4 regions of the Psychrobacillus sp. FSL K6-4615 genome follow, and region 4 is predicted to be linked to each of the others. Evidence: riboswitches for the same ligand, from Rfam matches in the RefSeq annotation. Region 4 holds a riboswitch; each other region holds the start of a gene.
What was found. A riboswitch is a leader RNA that binds a small molecule or an ion and turns the genes downstream of it on or off. The one in region 4 is predicted to bind lysine.
Positions count from the first base shown of each region.

Region 1: linked by a shared signal. The riboswitch ahead of dapA (4-hydroxy-tetrahydrodipicolinate synthase) and the one ahead of MKX53_RS11390 (aspartate kinase) in region 4 are both predicted to bind lysine.
Region 2: linked by a shared signal. The riboswitch ahead of MKX53_RS12700 (Na+/H+ antiporter NhaC family protein) and the one ahead of MKX53_RS11390 (aspartate kinase) in region 4 are both predicted to bind lysine.
Region 3: linked by a shared signal. The riboswitch ahead of MKX53_RS18435 (transporter substrate-binding domain-containing protein) and the one ahead of MKX53_RS11390 (aspartate kinase) in region 4 are both predicted to bind lysine.

Region 1 covers NZ_JBBOYQ010000001.1:2,937,986-2,942,424, reverse strand. Annotated here, with positions in the region: gene pstB (phosphate ABC transporter ATP-binding protein PstB) at 1-28, shown strand, start outside; gene phoU (phosphate signaling complex protein PhoU) at 42-701, shown strand; gene MKX53_RS14780 (YehS family protein) at 836-1,348, shown strand; gene dapA (4-hydroxy-tetrahydrodipicolinate synthase) at 1,390-2,277, opposite strand; lysine riboswitch at 2,511-2,690, opposite strand; gene MKX53_RS14770 (DHH family phosphoesterase) at 3,001-4,188, shown strand; gene MKX53_RS14765 (LLM class flavin-dependent oxidoreductase) at 4,421-4,439, shown strand, end outside.
Region 2 covers NZ_JBBOYQ010000001.1:2,532,301-2,536,739, forward strand. Annotated here, with positions in the region: gene MKX53_RS12690 (YutD family protein) at 1-187, opposite strand, end outside; gene lipA (lipoyl synthase) at 202-1,137, opposite strand; gene MKX53_RS12700 (Na+/H+ antiporter NhaC family protein) at 1,246-2,805, opposite strand; lysine riboswitch at 3,290-3,472, opposite strand; gene yunB (sporulation protein YunB) at 3,521-4,291, opposite strand; gene MKX53_RS12710 (bifunctional metallophosphatase/5'-nucleotidase) at 4,334-4,439, opposite strand, start outside.
Region 3 covers NZ_JBBOYQ010000001.1:3,637,205-3,641,643, reverse strand. Annotated here, with positions in the region: gene MKX53_RS18450 (helix-turn-helix domain-containing protein) at 1-376, opposite strand, end outside; gene MKX53_RS18445 (YvrJ family protein) at 789-983, shown strand; gene MKX53_RS18440 (purine-cytosine permease family protein) at 1,172-2,572, opposite strand; lysine riboswitch at 2,762-2,945, shown strand; gene MKX53_RS18435 (transporter substrate-binding domain-containing protein) at 3,070-3,915, shown strand; gene MKX53_RS18430 (amino acid ABC transporter permease) at 4,046-4,439, shown strand, end outside.
Region 4 covers NZ_JBBOYQ010000001.1:2,284,426-2,288,864, reverse strand. Annotated here, with positions in the region: gene uvrC (excinuclease ABC subunit UvrC) at 1-1,389, shown strand, start outside; lysine riboswitch at 1,431-1,610, shown strand; gene MKX53_RS11390 (aspartate kinase) at 1,705-2,934, shown strand; gene MKX53_RS11385 (YslB family protein) at 3,049-3,462, opposite strand; gene MKX53_RS11380 (succinate dehydrogenase cytochrome b558 subunit) at 3,748-4,359, shown strand; gene sdhA (succinate dehydrogenase flavoprotein subunit) at 4,409-4,439, shown strand, end outside.

The DNA of each region.
Region 1 (4,439 bases), 650 kb from region 4:
AGACTATGTTACAGGTCGATTTGGATAATAGGAGGTTACCAATGGGTATTCGTGTAAACTTTGAAAATAATTTAGAAGAACTAAAGAGTAAGATTATCGAAATGGGTGAACTCTCAGTTGTCGCTCTAGAAAAATCTTTTAAGGCGTTAAAAACACAGGATGTGGAGATTGCTCTAAAAGTAATTGAAGGAGATACAGCGATTGATAATCTTGAAATAGAAGTAAATCAGTTCTCCATATGGATGATAGCGAAAGAATCACCTGTTTCCAGAGATTTACGTGAAATAATTGGTGTCCTTAAAATTTCATCTGAAATTGAACGGGTCGCAGATTTTGCTGTAAATATTGCAAAAGCAACGATTAAAATCGGCAATACTGAATCTTTACTAGATATTACCCATCTAGAAAAGATGAAAGATATATCGATCGAAATGCTTCGAAAAGCATTACAATCATTCTTAGAGGAAAATATCCTGCTTGCTAAAGAAGTGGGAGATTTAGAGGACAATGTAGATCAATATAGTAGAGAGACATATAAAAAACTTACTGCTTATCTAAGTGAACATCCAGAAGAAACAAGTCAGCTTGTACAATTATTATTTGTTAATCGCTTTTTAGAGAGAACAGCAGACCATATTACGAATATCGCTGAAAGCACAGCTTATTTGATAAAAGGTCAAATATATGATTTCAATTCATAGGCAAATGAAATCAAACTGGTGGAGAAAATGAAAAATTTCTCTTCCAGTTTTTTTATACTAGCTCACATTGTGCTATTCTAGTAATGATTAGTTCCGTATGATATCTACTTATGCGGACATTGGGAGGTTTATAAATGGAAAATAATGATATATTAATCAGATTGAGATATGCCCTTGATATAAAGAATAAGGATATGGTAGAGGTATTTAAACTTGGCGGTATGGAAGTAACTAAAGAGGAAGTTCTCAAAATTCTTACCAAAGCAAAAGAGGAAAGTGAAGAGGAAGAAGTAGTAGAGGATGAAAACCACATAAAGTGTAATAATAAAATGTTAGAATCGTTTTTGAATGGACTAATCACACATAAAAGAGGCAAGCAGGATCCAAAACCGGAACAGCCAGCAGATACGGAGCCAGTTGTACAGCAGAAGGATCACGTGAATAATATGCTGTTGAAAAAGCTTAAAGTAGCTCTACAATTAACAACAGAAGATATGCTAGATGTGTTGCATGATGGTGGTATTGTAGTTTCAAAAGGTGAGCTTGGAGCTATTTTACGAAAACCAGGTCATCGTAATTATAAAGAATGCGGAGACAATTTTGCGCGCAAATTCCTTAAAGGCTTAGCGGTTAAATATAGAAGTTAAATTAAAAAAGAGCGAATTCCAGTAGTTGGAATTCGCTCTTTTTAAGACTTTACGCCTTCTGGTAGTGTAGTTAATACTTCCTTTAAAGTAGTAAGCTCCTCAGCATTTAAAGGAACCATAGGTAGGCGAACTCCACCCACGGGAACACCTTTTAAATTCAATGCTGTTTTAACAGGTGTAGGATTTGGGGCTGCAAATAATGCTTTCATGACAGGCAATAGTCTGCGATGATCCATTGCAGCTTCTCTTACATTGCCATTATTGAACTTTGCGATCATTGCTTGCATTTCATTTCCTATAATATGCGAAGCTACGGAAATAACACCCGTTCCACCAATTGATAGTACCGGAATTGTTAAACCGTCATCACCACTATACAGCGAAAAGTCCTCACGAGTATTACTAATAATCTCAGACATAGTGTCCAAATTGCCGCCCGCTTCTTTGATAGCAACGATATTCGGAATCTCAGAAAGTCGGATGACGGTATCTAATGACATGTTGACCACGCTTCGACCTGGAATATTGTATAGCATAATCGGCAATGATGTTGTTGCAGCAATTGTTTGGAAGTGTTGGTACAAGCCTTCTTGAGATGGTTTGTTATAATAAGGAACAACAAGCATAATACCATCGACACCAGCATCAGTAGCCTGTTTTGTTAAATTGATAGAAGCTTTTGTGCTATATGAGCCGGTTCCAGCAATAACCGGCACTCTACCATTCACAACTTCAACTGTAAATTTAAACAGCTGTACTTTTTCTTCATCAGTTAACGTCGGAGACTCTCCGGTTGTTCCAGACACAACCAAACCTTGTGTTCCATTGGAGATTAAGTAATTTATTAAGTTTCTTGTAGCTGGAAAATCTATATCCTCATTATGATCAAAAGGAGTAACCATAGCCGTTAATATTTGTCCGAAATTCATAACTTCTCCACATCCTATAATTTATTATTAAAAATTCAGGGAGAAGGGCTTCATCAATTACACTTCGGTGTAATTGCGTCCAGATTTTGAATTGCGCTAGCGCAATTAACTCCAAAGTCTGTGACATCCACCGGAGGCTTAACTTGATATTTGTTTGGTAGTCAAGTTAAGTAAACGCGAAAAAGCAACAACGAGGGCTCGTTGTTGCAGTAGAAATAGAGTAATATTTCTGTGCGTAAGATAGCCCTCCATATAGTCTCCTATATGACAATTCAGTGTTTGTTCAACAGCTGAACCAGCTTCAAGAAAAATGAGATTCTTTCAACTTCGGCAAATTCCCCTTTCCACAAATGTCCTAGGATCTCATTATCCTCTAATTGTGTACTAATGGTTTTTGCGCCTCTATCCTTACTTCAAATATAATTGAAATAAGAGAATATTTAATTATTAAAATAATACATGACTTTTAATACTATTGCAACAGTTTACCTGTAAAATAAATATTAAGTAGTAAAATCCGTCAAAGTTGATCTTCACTCCAGGTGGACGCTTTCCGCGGATATGGCTTCACTCCTCGTCACTGGAGTCGCCACCTTGCGCTACAATCAACGGAGTCCAATTTTATATTGATAAAAGTAATTTGAAGTTGACCCAAATAACTTTTAAATTAGTTTATTAATAAGTTTCGTATGTAAAAACCATACTATATAAGAGGTGAAGAGAATGTATAAATTATTGTCCCATAATGATTTAGATGGTGTCGGATGTGGTATTTTAGCAAAGCTAGCATTTGGTGAGAATGTAAAGGTGCGCTATAATTCGATTTCATCTCTTAATCGGGAGATTGAATATTTTTTAGAAAATGATGAACCTGATACATTTTTATTCGTAACGGATTTGACGCCGAACGGGGATAATGAAAAAAAATTAAATGATTTTTACAATGCAAATGGGAAGGTACAACTAATCGATCATCATAAATCAGCGTTGCACTTTAATGATTATGAATGGGGATATATTTTAGTGGAAGATCAGGAAGGCAAATTAACTTCTGCCACATCCTTATTATATGAGTACCTTGTATCCAACAAATTATTGGAACCAACTGCTGCAGTAACAGAATTTGTAGAATTAGTTAGACAGTATGATACATGGGAATGGGAAAAGAACGGGAATCATCAGGCACATTCCCTAAACTCATTGTTCTATTTAATATCGATGGAAGAATTTGAAGAAAAAATAATGGAACGACTTCGTACGAGTGACCATTTTGATTTTGATGAATTTGAAAAGAAAATATTGAAAATGGAATCCGAGAAGATTGATCGCTATATTCGTCGCAAGAAAAGAGAGATTGTACAGGCAAAAGTGGGAGACCATATTGCTGGGGTGGTCTATGCAGAAACGTATCATTCGGAGTTAGGTAATGAACTTGGCAAAGAGTTTCCACATCTCGATTACATCGCAATTGTAATCATGGGAGGAAAAAGAATTTCTCTTCGTACAATTTATGATCATGTCGATGTTTCTGAAGTTGCTGGACAGTTCGGCGGCGGAGGACATCAAAAAGCATCAGGATGTACTTTAACGGAGGAAGCATATAAGTTATTTGTTTTGGACACTTTCCATCTGTCCTCAATACCAGAAGATGCAAAAAGAAATCAGTATAATTTGAAACAATCGGCTTTCGGTTCGTTTTATAAAAATAGAAATAATGACACGTTCATCTTATATTCTAAAAATGATCAAGATTGGATTCTCGAAAAAAATAAAATCGAATTAGAACAAACCTTTACAAGCTTTGAAGATGGCGAACGTTTCTTAAAGAGAAACTATGAGGCAGCTTTAGTAAGGGATGATCTGTTTGTCGATTATTTAATGAGTGAAGTGAAGAAGAGAGAGGATGCTTGAGGACAAGGGTTACTGAGTATTACTGGCGTTCACTCTATTGAATACTAGCAGATGGTTCCTTACATACTCTCTCTCGAGTTATTTTTACCCGTGAAACAGAATATCTTTCCAAAATCCTCTTTCTCCAATGAAACTGATAAATTGAATATAAATAGGATAATAAGGTATCATTAAGGCCGAAAGCATCCTTATATAAACAATTGAACGCAATAATGATTGGGGGAAAAATTAAGTGGAAATTGGTATAACAA
Region 2 (4,439 bases), 250 kb from region 4:
CAAATGTAGCCTTATGACTACGATCCTCAAAAAAACCTTTAAGACGCAGCTGACCGTAACCCCAGTCACCCATAATATAATCGTATTTAGTTAAAATTTCACTATAACGATCTAAAAACGCTTCCTCTTTAAATGCCTCGCGATAATCTTCTATAATTTCATATGTAAAGCCTTCTGCAACTATCATTCAATCACCATCCATTAACTATTTGGAGTAGCTAGAAGTTGTTCACCTTGCAGTTGTCTTTGCTTAGCCGCAGCGTTTACCTGTTCATCTGCATGGTAGCTACTTCTAACTAGTGGACCAGCTTCACAATGGGAGAATCCTTTGCTCATCGCAATTTTTCGTAATTCTCCAAATTCTGCTGGGGAGTAATATTTTAGTACCGGTAAATGTTTTTTTGAAGGTTGCAAGTATTGACCAATCGTCATGATATCTACATTGTTCGCACGAAGGTCGTCCATTACTTCCAGAATCTCTTCATGAGTTTCCCCTAAACCTAACATTAGGGATGATTTCGTTGGGATACTTGGTTGCATTTCTTTTGCACGACGCAATAATTCGAGTGAACGATCGTATTTAGCTCTCGCTCTAACTCTCGGAGTGAGTCGACGAACCGTTTCAATATTGTGATTTAGGATATCCGGTTTTGCATCCATAATATTACGGATATTTTGTTCAATACCGCCCATATCAGAAGGTAAAACTTCTATTGATGTAAAAGGATTTTTGCGTCGAATCGCACGAATGGTTTCAGCAAAAACTTCAGAACCACCGTCTTTTAAATCATCTCGAGCAACTGCTGTAACGACAGCATGTTTTAAATTCATAACAACAACCGAATCTGCAACTCTTTCTGGTTCTGCCAAATCTAACTCATTAGGTAGGCCAGTTTTTACGGCACAAAAACGGCAAGCACGTGTGCAAATAGCTCCTAAAATCATAAATGTAGCTGTTCTACGTGAACCCCAGCACTCATGTATATTTGGACATTTTGCTTCCTCACATACTGTATTTAAATTATTTTCACGCATCAGCTTTTTAAGACCCTTGTATTCATCATTCGTATTTAACTTAATTTTTAGCCATTCTGGTTTTCTTTGGTACTCTGTTTTCGTTGGTTTACACGATGTCATTTCATCCCGACCCCATTCTAAATAAACTAACTACACTGTTGTCAATGTAACATATTATTTAATTGCAAACAACCATACAAATACCAAAGACAACCAATTTTAAAACAACTAAGCTACCCTCTTACTCTTAAAATTCCAGATCGTGAAAAATAGGATAAGGATGACCACTACTGTTATAAAGCCAAACATAACAGAACCTGTAAGACCTAATACTAAATAACCAATTGCAGCAATGACTGCACTAATAATGGCATATGGTAACTGAGTCATTACGTGATCGATTACATTAACTCCTGCACCAGTCGCTGACATAATTGTAGTGTCTGAAATAGGTGAACAATGGTCTCCAAAAACAGCTCCCGCTAAAACGGCCGCTAAAACAGGGAGTAATAACTCTGGCTCTACTACCATGATGATACTTGCACCAATTGGTAATAGTATCCCAAATGATCCCCATGAAGATCCAGTTGCGAAAGCCATAAAAGCTGTTAAAACAAACAGTAAGACTGGAATAACCCCTGCTGGAATATTATTATCTGTAACGAGATGAGCTAAATACTCACCAGTTCCTAAAGCTGTTATTAAAAATGACAGGGACCAAGCAAATATTAAAATGCAAATAGCAGGTAACATTGAATTTATACCAGAAATAATTCCTTTCCCCAGTAAGCCCAAATTAGCATCTTTGTTTTTCTTGAATTGACGCGTATACAATAGTACAGCTAAAATACTCGATATCATCCCACCTATAAATAGAGAGAGCGGAACATCTGTATTTTCAAAAATAACAAATATGTCCATTACTTTTCCTGAAGCCTGATAGCCTGTCCAAAACATTGCAAAAAGAGTTACTACTATTAATGATACAATCGGAAGGATTAGATCCTTTACTTTACCAAAATTATTTTCCGGGAAATTACCTTGTAAATCACCTGGATTTGATTTATTTGGATCAAAAAGGACACCAGTTTCTCTTGCAAGTGTTTCATGTTTTTTCATCTCACCTAAATCATTGTCTGTCCATGCCGTAAAAAATACCATTGCAAGCGCAGCAATGACATAGAAATTCATCGGTGCCATTAACATAAACGCTTGCAGTGGAGTATAGTCTGTTACGGCATGGGTAGCAAAGATAACACCTAGCTGACTTATTAGAAACGCACCCCAGCTAGAAACGGGAGAAACTACACAAACAGGTGCAGAAGTAGAATCGATAAAATAAGCTAGCTTTGCACGAGAAACACGATGAGTGTCAGTAATTGGACGAGCAATCTGTCCTACAGCAAGTGCATTAAAATAATCGTCTACGAAGATAATAATACCTAAAAAAGCTGTAAGGAGTTTAGAACCGCGATTTGTTTTAATACGTTTAACTGCCCATGCAGCAAATGCAGTACTTCCTCCTGACAGACTAACAATCGCAGTAACCACCCCAAGCAACAATATAAACAATAATATATAAATATTATACATATTCAATCCATTATCCCAAAATGACGTGATAAAGGAATCCCAAAGAATGATTAATGAATCAATCGGCGAAAAGCTTTCTACTAACAAAGCCGCTGAAACAATCCCGACTCCTAGTGATAGTAAAACTCTTTTCGTAACAAGTACCATTACAATCGCTAGTAATGGCGGTAAAATTGAAAAAATCGTATTTTCCATCATAATTTCCTCCTAATAATGAAATGCGTATGCGCCTACTCCAGCCCCGACTAGCGTTGGAAGCCTGACGGTAAAGGCGTACTTTGCCTTAACCGTAAGACTGAAACGACTCGAGGGGCTAGGCGCTGAAGCTAGACAGTATGAAATGCGTATGCGCCTACTCCAGCCCCGACTCGCGTTGGAAGCCTGACGGTCAAGGCGTACTTTGCCTTAACCGTCAGACTGAAACGACTCGAGGGGCTAGGCGCTGAAGCTAGACAATATGAAATGCGTATGTGCCTACTTCAATGTAGGCAGTCTGAATTCGCGACATCCTATCGCAACGACTGCATGATCTACACCTTATATACCCCAAGACTCGATGAGATATGAGCTGACGATACACTAACGAAAATGAACAAGTGTATTATGCCTTAGAATATAAAAAAGCCAACCTAATATAAATATAGGTTGGCTTTTAGATAAAATTTCAAGCAAAAATTTTATACTTTGTAGCTCTCCATTTATACATATGTATAAATGACAGTGTTATTTTTGTTCAAAATAACCCCAACTAGATTTGACTTGACGGTCAACATCTAATTTCGGCATAACTTCCTTTCGTTTACAATCACAGTTGTCATTCTCCTGTAAACTACTCTTTTGTTATGCGGCCTCTACCTATTCTTATTCATTTCCACTAGTATAGCAGTAAAAACAATATTCTTAAGGATTTTTATTTTTCAGGTAATGGCAATGGTACTTCTATTGATGGTGCAGCGTCCCCGTCTCCTCCTGTGTAAATGTAAGGAACCTGGCCTTGCACGATTCCCATTGCCACAGGTATACTCTGTTCCACCGTACTCATCTTACTTGCCAGAGGAACTATTATTTGTACATTTACCGTAATGTGGATATTAACCTCCACATAAGCATTGTTTATTCCAAACTTAGTAATAGAAGGAACTACATTCGATTGAACATTTCCGATAACGTGAAAGCGTATAGGAATTTTAGGGCCTAAGTTACCTATGATGGGGATATTCGTCGCTTGCCCTATCGGAACGAAGAATACAACTCCCCCCTGATCCTCCATCGTTTGTTTATCGTACTCGATGTCATCTAAATACGGTAGGCTAGAAAAGTTTCCCTGCTCAGCCTGCTCCAAATGAGACTGAACTAACTGATTTGTATCAGATAGTATACGATTTATAATTTCTGTATTAAATCGAGTAGTTACCATTGTAGTACTGTCTGATGGCACCTCTTCGATTATGTCATTTACATCGAGCGTATTTGAAATTCTTGAGTTAATTGCTTTATTTATTACCATGGATGCTATTTTTGTTGTTTGTACTTCTGCATATTCCAAATAGGTAGCTGTCAATTGTTTATTAATATAATAGATGAGGCCTCCAACTGACAACATAAAACAAACTAAAAAAATGGCTAATTTTCGCTGATTAGTAAAGAAAGTCAATCGTTTTTTCTTCTTTCTATAGAACAAAAACAATCCCCCTAATTACTACTTATGTAAGAAAGAGGATTTTCATGACTCATATTCACTTTTTTCAAGCTGTCCATACCATTTCACAATATCTCGAATCATTTCTGGCATAAAATACTGTTTGGGAGCAAATTTTAAAGACGGATAA
Region 3 (4,439 bases), 1.4 Mb from region 4:
TCTCATCTAGTATTAACAGTAGTCGGAAGAGGTAAAGTTGATAACTGTAATAATTATTTAGTTGTAAAAAGTGTAGTTTTTCGTCGGTGTATTTCTGTAAAGCTCCCCTTATAAAGTTTTTATCTCTCTTCAAAATTCCTATTTTGTATAATTCGGATAGGGATGTAATCACTTTATTTTCCTTTTCACTGGACACTTGATCTATTTCTATATCTAGTTTTTTGAGTAATAAATTTACTACTTCTTCACTTGGAACAGTTAAACTATTTTCTATTTTACTTAAATAGGATGTAGAGCAGATTCCTTTGGCCAATGTGGTTTGTTTCATACTTTGGTCTATTCTTTCTGATTTTATTATATGACCTATACTACTCATTTTCTTCACCCCTTATGAATTAGTAATGTACTAATTCTTGAAATAATCTAAATATCCTTTTTCAATCGTTCGACCAAAAACGACTACTAAATTGTAGAAAGACTTATTATATTGTAGAGATTTGTAGAATACTGATACAATAATTATCCGAATTGATTTAGAAGTAGTAAATTTTCATTAAAATAGGAAAATAGGTTGAGTTACATAGTAATAAGGGAAGAACTCAGGTAATGTTTCCCAACCTTTAATCATTCTAAATATAACAAAAATTTAGTATAATTAAATAAAATATTAATAAAAAGGAGGAAGAAGACTAACGTGAGATAAAATTGTTTTTGGACAAGTAAGTTTTAGCAATACAACAGTCATACTTTAATTGGTTTTACTCAACGGGAATATCAATTGTTTGGGAATGGTAAATAAAAGGGAAAGGGGGGTACACATGATTGGGGAGGAAAACATCGTACAATTAATTGGAAACTTTGGATTTCCTATTGTAGTCACTATTTATTTATTACATCGCTTTGAAAATAAAATAGACTCTCTCGAAAATACCATTCACAATATAGCAAATGTTGTTAACAATAGTATAGAAAAAAGAAAGTGAACATGTAACAAGAAGGATTGAGTTCCTGTTGATAATATAGATTAAAATTATTCTTTTAAAGGTAAGCTAAGCTTATTTTCACTAACTATAATTTTCTTCTAAGAAAATGCTAGAAGTGAAAAGTAATCCATCCTGAGTAATAACTCAAAAATGGATTACTTTTTTAATGTGAATAAGGGGAACTACTGTTATGCAATATAATCCTCTTTGGAGATATCGTCGGCAGCACCTTTATTGTAATATTTTCCTTTTGTTAATACTGCTATAAAAACAGTAAGAATTGCTGCTAAAATAGCTGCAAAGAAAGCAGCGGTACTTTGTAAAAATGAACCCATATAACCTAATGCTGCAAATGTACCTATGCCACTGGCAACGATTAAAGATACAACTCCAACAGGATTCCATTTGTAGAGAAATTCCTGGCGAGCCTCATAATAACCATTCCCAATTTTCAAAGCTTTTTTAACGACCAGTGCATCGGTCACCAATATAGCTGCCCATGATAGCAAAAATACTCCTTGAAATGTCATAGCTGTATCTAAATGATCTACAATACCACCGAGCATTAGAATTATTGCAGTAATTGCACTTACAACCACCCAAAATCTGCGTCCAGGTGTAAATTTAAAAATGTTTTCAAAAAAGTTTGATAGCGATAGGGAACTACTATATATGTTAGTAATATTTATACGTAGTTGAGTTAGCATCGTGAATAATGCTCCACCAATACCTAGAAGCATTACAATATAAACTCCTGGATTTGGTTCACCTAAGCGAACACCAAACCAAATACCAAGACCCCCCATAATACCGAAGCAGAAAATCTGTGGAATAAAGCCGATTGCCACCGAACCAATTTTAATATCTTTTGGTTTTAGAAAACGAGCATAATCAGATGCTAGTAGGGCTGTTAGACCCATTATTCCATGTTGAACACCTATGCAAAGGAGTAGGGCTTGTCCTCCAACTTGAACGCCTTCAGGTAAATAAGTCCAAAAAGGTCCTTCAAATACGGAAGGTTTATAAAATGATATAACAACTGCTGTTATTAAGAAAACTACAAATATAGGTAGAGACCACTTTTGTAACTTATCTAGTTGTTTAATTCCAAACCAGTTTAAAGGTATAACGATAAAACCGAAGAAAATGATTAATGCCCATTCTTGTAGGTTAGGGAAGAAGGTGTGAACCGCGGATACTAAAATGAGTCCTTCAAATGCACAATACATAATAAAGTTTGTCGCGTAGAGGAACGATGTTAGGGAAGCACCTATATAGCCAAAACCACCGCCTCTAGATAATAAATTGACATTCATACCAGATTTCGCGGATAAGTAAGCAATGAAGGTTCCTAATATACCGGCAACTACTATTGCGTAAATCGAGGAGATAATAGCATTTAGTGCCCCAAATTGCAGAGCCATTACACTACCCATTTGAAAGTAAAAAATGGCAGTGGCTATGCCGAATGTAATATTGGTTATACTTAACCAACCCATATTTCTTTGGCTACGGGGTACCTTTTCTAATGAATAATCTGAGTCCATTTGTTCTGTTACTTTGTGATCTGTAGTTTGGACAGATCTCATAATATCATTCTCCTTTAAAAAATAATTACCAATGTAAGTAGACACATTAATAACTAAATTCTCATTGTTTTTATATTTCCACCATTAATTATAACATATACCTAGCTAAGTATTAATACTGAGGCAGTTGACAGAAATATATGTGTATTGTAAACTATGAAACATAATTGAATATAACCTCACTTAGTGTAGTGAGGTAGAGGCGCGATATTTAACAGTCCTTAGTGGAGTTTGAGAAGCTATGATGCTAGGGAGAAGGAAATGTCGCCGAAGTTTGTAATATTACTCGTTATTACTTGCTGGGTCTGTAGTTAATAATTGCAGGACTGTCCACTATAAACATCCCGGTTTATAATGGTGTGCTATCTCATTTGGGAAAAGTAGAGGACCTGGGCAACTATACATATTGCGACCTGAGTTCATCTCAGGTCTTTTTTTGTACAAGTTGTCTTTTTTTATAGGCAAGAACATATATTGATAAAAAGGGAGAAATTAGAATGAAAAAAAGATTAGCATTTTTAACGATATTTGCATCTATTACATTGTTATTAGCGGCATGTGGAACGGCTGATAAAGAGACTTCGGGATCTTCAACAGCTAAAGATTCGCCTGATACATTTACAGTAGGCTTAGAAGCAGGTTATGCACCTTTTAACTGGACTCAACTAGACGATTCCAATGGTGGAGTGAAGATTGATGGAAACGCAGAGTATGCTGGTGGATATGATGTGGAAATTGCTAAACGTATTGCGGATGGATTAGGAAAGGAACTAGTTATCGTTAAAACAGAGTGGGATGGGCTAGTGCCATCATTGCAATCAGACAAAATTGATGCAATTATAGCGGGAATGTCACCTACAGAAGAGCGTAAAGAAACAATCGACTTTTCGGAAAACTACTATACTTCCAACTTTGTTATGGTAGTGAAAAAAGGTGGGAATTTTGAAGGGGCTACTTCTATTCAAGACTTTAGTGGTGCTAAAATTACAGGTCAGTTAAATACTTCTCACTATGGTGTAATTGATCAAATCAAAGATGTGCAAAAACAACCAGCATCTGATAATTTCTCTGCAATGCGTGTAGCATTAGAATCTGGAGTTATTGATGGTTATGTGTCTGAACGTCCAGAAGGAATTAGTGCTTCTTCCGCTAATGCCAACTTTGCAATGGTTGAATTTACGGATGGATTTAAAGCGGCAGAAGAGGATACAGCAGTAGCAGTAGGCTTGAAAAAAGATAGTAAATTAACAGAAGATATCAATAAAATTTTAGCGGAAATTTCTGAAGAAGAAAGACAAGAAATTATGGATGCTGCTATTAATAACCAACCAGCGGCAGAATAAGGGTGAAGTGATACCGGCTGCATCTTTTTGCAGTCGGTTTTTATATGGAATATATACTTTCTAATTATTAACTACCTAGCTCCAGACGCCAGCAGCGTCTGCGGCTTTTCTAAGAAAGGAGGGGAAATGTATGAGCATTGAATATATTATTTCGATGATTACTAATAACTGGCCGATGTTCCTTCGTGGAGCAGGAATGACATTATTAATATCAATTATTGGTACAATTTTTGGAGCAGTTATTGGCTTGCTAGCAGGGGTTATTCGTACAATTCCTAAACCTGAAAGAAAAATGAAACGTATTTTGTTAAAAGTAGTAAATCTAATACTTTCTGCATATATTGAGTTTTTTAGAGGAACTCCGATGATCGTACAGGCCATGGTAATATTCTATGGATCTGCGCTTGCTTTTGGGATAGATATGGACCGTACAACAGCAGCAATATTCATCGTTTCGATCAACACGGGTGCATATATGGCAGAAATTGTACGGGGCGGTGTTATTTCCATTGATAAGGGGCAAT
Region 4 (4,439 bases):
GCACATGAAACAAAAAAACTTCTAGATCGTCTATATCCACTTCGAAAATGTCAAAAAATGCCGAATAGAGTTTGTCTATACTACCATATGGGACAATGTTTAGCCCCCTGTGTGAAAAAAGTAGAAGAGAATACTTATGAGACAATTATTCAAGAAATAGCCAGCTTCTTAAATGGTGGGCATACGCAAGTGAAAAAAGAATTGGTTCAAAAGATGAATTCAGCTGCTGAGACTCTTGAATTCGAACGAGCAAAAGAGTATCGTGATCAGATTTCACATATCGAACAAGTGATGGAAAAACAAAAAATGACGATGAATGATTTCACGAGCAGAGACATATTTGGTTTCCATGTTGATAAAGGTTGGATGTGTGTTCAAGTATTTTTTATCCGACAAGGAAAGCTTATCGAAAGAGATGTGTCATTGTTTCCGATCTTCCGGGATCCAGAAGAGGAATTCATCACATTTTTAGGACAGTTCTATGCGAAGCCAGAGCATATTAAACCAAAAGAAATTTATGTTCCATTAACTACGGATCTTGACTTAGCTTCAAATCTTCTAGAAATGAAAGTTTTCGTTCCACAACGAGGCACAAAGAAAAATCTAGTCGAGTTAGCTGAAAAAAATGCAAAAATAGCTCTTACGGAGAAATTTCATTTAATCGAAAGACAAGAAGAGCGAACGATTGGGGCAGTTGAACAGCTTGGTGATTCAATGGGGATTGCACCTCCAATGCGTATAGAAGCTTTCGATAACTCGCATATTCATGGTACAGATGCTGTATCTGCAATGGTTGTATTTATTGATGGTAGATCAAGCAAAAAAGATTATCGTAAATACAAGACAAAAACGGCCGCCAAACATGATGATTATGGCGCTATGCGCGAAGTTGTACGGCGAAGATATACAAGAGTCTTGAAGGAGAATTTACCACTACCCGATTTAGTAATCATTGATGGTGGAAAAGGGCAAATTGAGGCAGCGCGTGAAATTATTGAGGATGAATTAGGACTTGATATACCGATTGCTGGGCTTGCAAAGGACGGCAAGCATCAGACTTCTCAACTTATTTATGGTGACCCTTTGGAGATAATTCCAATGAAGCGGACTAGCGAAGGTTTTTATTTGCTCCAACGAATCCAGGATGAAGTCCATCGTTTCGCTATAACATTCCATAGACAACAGCGTGGAAAACATACAATTGCATCTTCTCTAGATGGTATTGAAGGGATTGGTCCTCAACGGAAAAAGTTATTACTAAAACAATTTGGTTCTTTAAAGAAAATACAAGCTGCTAGCAAAGAAGAGTTAATGGCTGCAGGATTACCGAGTAAGCAAGCAGATTTAGTGATTGACCATTATCAGAAAAATGTATTGTCTTCTGAATAATCATATGTTATGGTTGTAACAATTTAATATTCACTATTATAGGTGAAGATAGAGGTGCGATTAGACATCAGTACTCAGCAGGAGGAAGGAAAGTTCCTAGAATAGCTGAAGAAAGGGTTTTTCGCCGAAACATAGAATAGCTTTTCCTATTCTGTTGTTGGTTCTGCATTTAATAGATGTAGGATTGTCAGAATTTGATATTCTGGAGGGCTATCTCACATGGACAGATTTTTTGGCCCGTGTATGAGACAATGCTTTTCACAATATGTGAAAAGCATTTTTTAATCCTTTCAGTTAATAAGGGAGCGGATGATCATGACTAAAATTGTAATGAAATTTGGCGGTACTTCGGTTGAATCAACTGAAAAGATTACAAATGTTGCTAAACGGGTAAAAGGTGAAAAAGAAAATGGTCATGATATTGTGGTTGTTGTATCCGCAATGGGTAAAGCGACAGATGAATTATCAAAATTGGCTTTCGAATTAGCAGATTCGCCGTCCAAACGTGAAATGGACATGCTCTTATCTTCTGGGGAGCAAGTTACAATGGCATTGCTTTCTCTCAAGTTAAACGCAATTGGTATAGAAGCCATTTCTCTCACAGGTGCCCAGGCAGGTCTGATAACAGATAGTGTACATAGAAATGCAAAAGTAATGAGAATGGATCCTTCAAAAATTGATGGATTACTTGCAGCGAATAAAGTAGTTATTGTAGCTGGTTTCCAAGGAATATCTGAAGCAGGAGAGATTACTACACTTGGCAGAGGAGGATCTGATACAACTGCTGTAGCTATTGCTGCTTCTATTGAAGCGGAAATTTGCGATATTTATACAGATGTAGACGGTATTTACACGTCTGATCCTCGCTATATTGAAAGTGCGCGTAAACTGGAACAGCTTGAATATGACGAAATGTTAGAACTCGCTAATTTAGGTGCGGGAGTATTACATCCACGTGCAGTTGAATTTGCTAAAAATTATAAGGTTCCATTAAGAGTGCGCCCGAGCTTTAAAGATGGAGAAGGAACGATTTTGAAGGAGGAAGTAGATGTGGAAAATAATTTAGTGGTTCGTGGAGTGGCATTTGAATCAGATATCGTCCGATTGACTATAGAATACGAAGTACCTTTTAATGGTTCCCTCGCTTCTATTTTTACGACTTTAGCAGCAAATCATATAAACGTAGATATTATTGTACAGTCAATCGTAGAAGGAGTGAAACCTGCAGTATCCTTTTCTATTAAAAAGGAATCCTTGTCTGAAGCGATAACAGTTTTAGAGACACACAAACAAGCACTAGGCTTTACTTTCGCAGATTTTGAAGTTGGACTTTCAAAGGTTTCAATTGTCGGTTCGGGAATGGTATCGAATCCGGGTGTAGCAGCTCAAATGTTTGATCGATTAAGAAAAGAAAATATTCCTGTGAAAATGGTAAGTACTTCAGAGATAAAAGTGTCAGTCGTTGTACCCCAACAAAATATGATCGAAGCAGCAAATGCCTTACATGATGAATTTGAACTTGCACTAACTCATCAATCCGTATAATATTTTTATGTTAAAATTCATTTTCTATTAACTATTTGAATCTGTTAAAAAGGTTTTCACAATAGTTTCACTATTAAAGAGGGGTAACAGGAAAAGTCGTATGTGACTATCCCGTTACCCTTTTGTTTTAGAATCCCATTTTATTTGCAAAGAGACAAGGCCATTCTTTTTTACTTCTTCGTCATAACATTCGGTTAAAAAACCAGTAATCTTTTGTTGTTGTTCAGCTAAAAAGCCTGCTTCTAATCGATGACTTCTACTTTGACCACTCTGAGGTAGATTATATGTACTTAGCGTATAGAAAGCGGAGTCTTTTGTAGTTTTTTCTAAATGTAAAGTGCCCCAGCCAGCTTCGTTGAAAAAAGTGATAGCTTCGTCCAATGAATATAGGGGGAATTTGCGGGCTAGATCTTTCCCTGCCCAATATAATATATCTTTTTCATGTTTTCCGAGAATAGAAGTAAGCACATGGTCTCTTAGTAACTCATATCCAAAGGAAGTTACATGTGAATGTTCCTTTTCATTCAAGTAGCAACCCTTCTTTCCAAAAATCAATATTGCCTATTTATTTTATCATAAAAAAATAACAAATGGGGACTTGATTAGATTGTGATTAATTTAACAATTTATTATCCGAAAAAGGTAAAGGAATCCATTTTAAAATACGGAAAGATACCTTGACGCTCCAAAATGATGAGAGTACAATGGATATGTCATAAATACGTAACTTGATGATGTGAAATTTTTGAGAACTTTTGCTTTTTTGAGATAGTTTTCATTCTTTTCAGTCAGAAATTTGAGGGGGTAATTGTTTTGTCGAACGATCGCGAATTTTATTGGCGTCGACTGCATTCCTTACTTGGTATTATACCGGTAGGTCTGTTTTTAGCGCAGCATTTAGTAGTAAATCACTTTGCTACAAGAGGAGCAGAAGCATTTAATAGTGCATCTCACTTCATGGAGAGTCTACCATTTCGATTAATGTTAGAAATCTTCGTAATTTATATTCCATTAATGTTCCATGCATTTTACGGAATTTACATTGCATTTACTGCAAAAAATAATCCGAAGCAATTTGGAACGTTGAGAAACTATTTATTTATATTACAAAGATTTACTGGCATTTTCTTAGTTGTATTTATCGCTTGGCATGTTTTTGAAACACGTTTCCAAGCTGCTATTGGAGCAAAAGAAGTTAATTTTAACATGATGGCAGAGATTTTATCTAACCCATGGATGTTAGGTTTCTATATTGTAGGTGTTGTTTCAGCCACTTTCCATTTAGCTAATGGTATTTGGTCATTCTTAGTTAGCTGGGGTATTACACAATCTGCAAGATCACAACAAATTGTTACTTATGTAACATTAATTATCTTCTTAGCGTTATCTGTAGTTGGCGTACAAGCTCTTCTAGCATTCGTTTAAGAAACTTTAAAGTCGTTCAACTACTATTAAATTGAGGAGTGAGAATAGCATGGCAAAAAGTAAACTGATTGTTGTCGGCG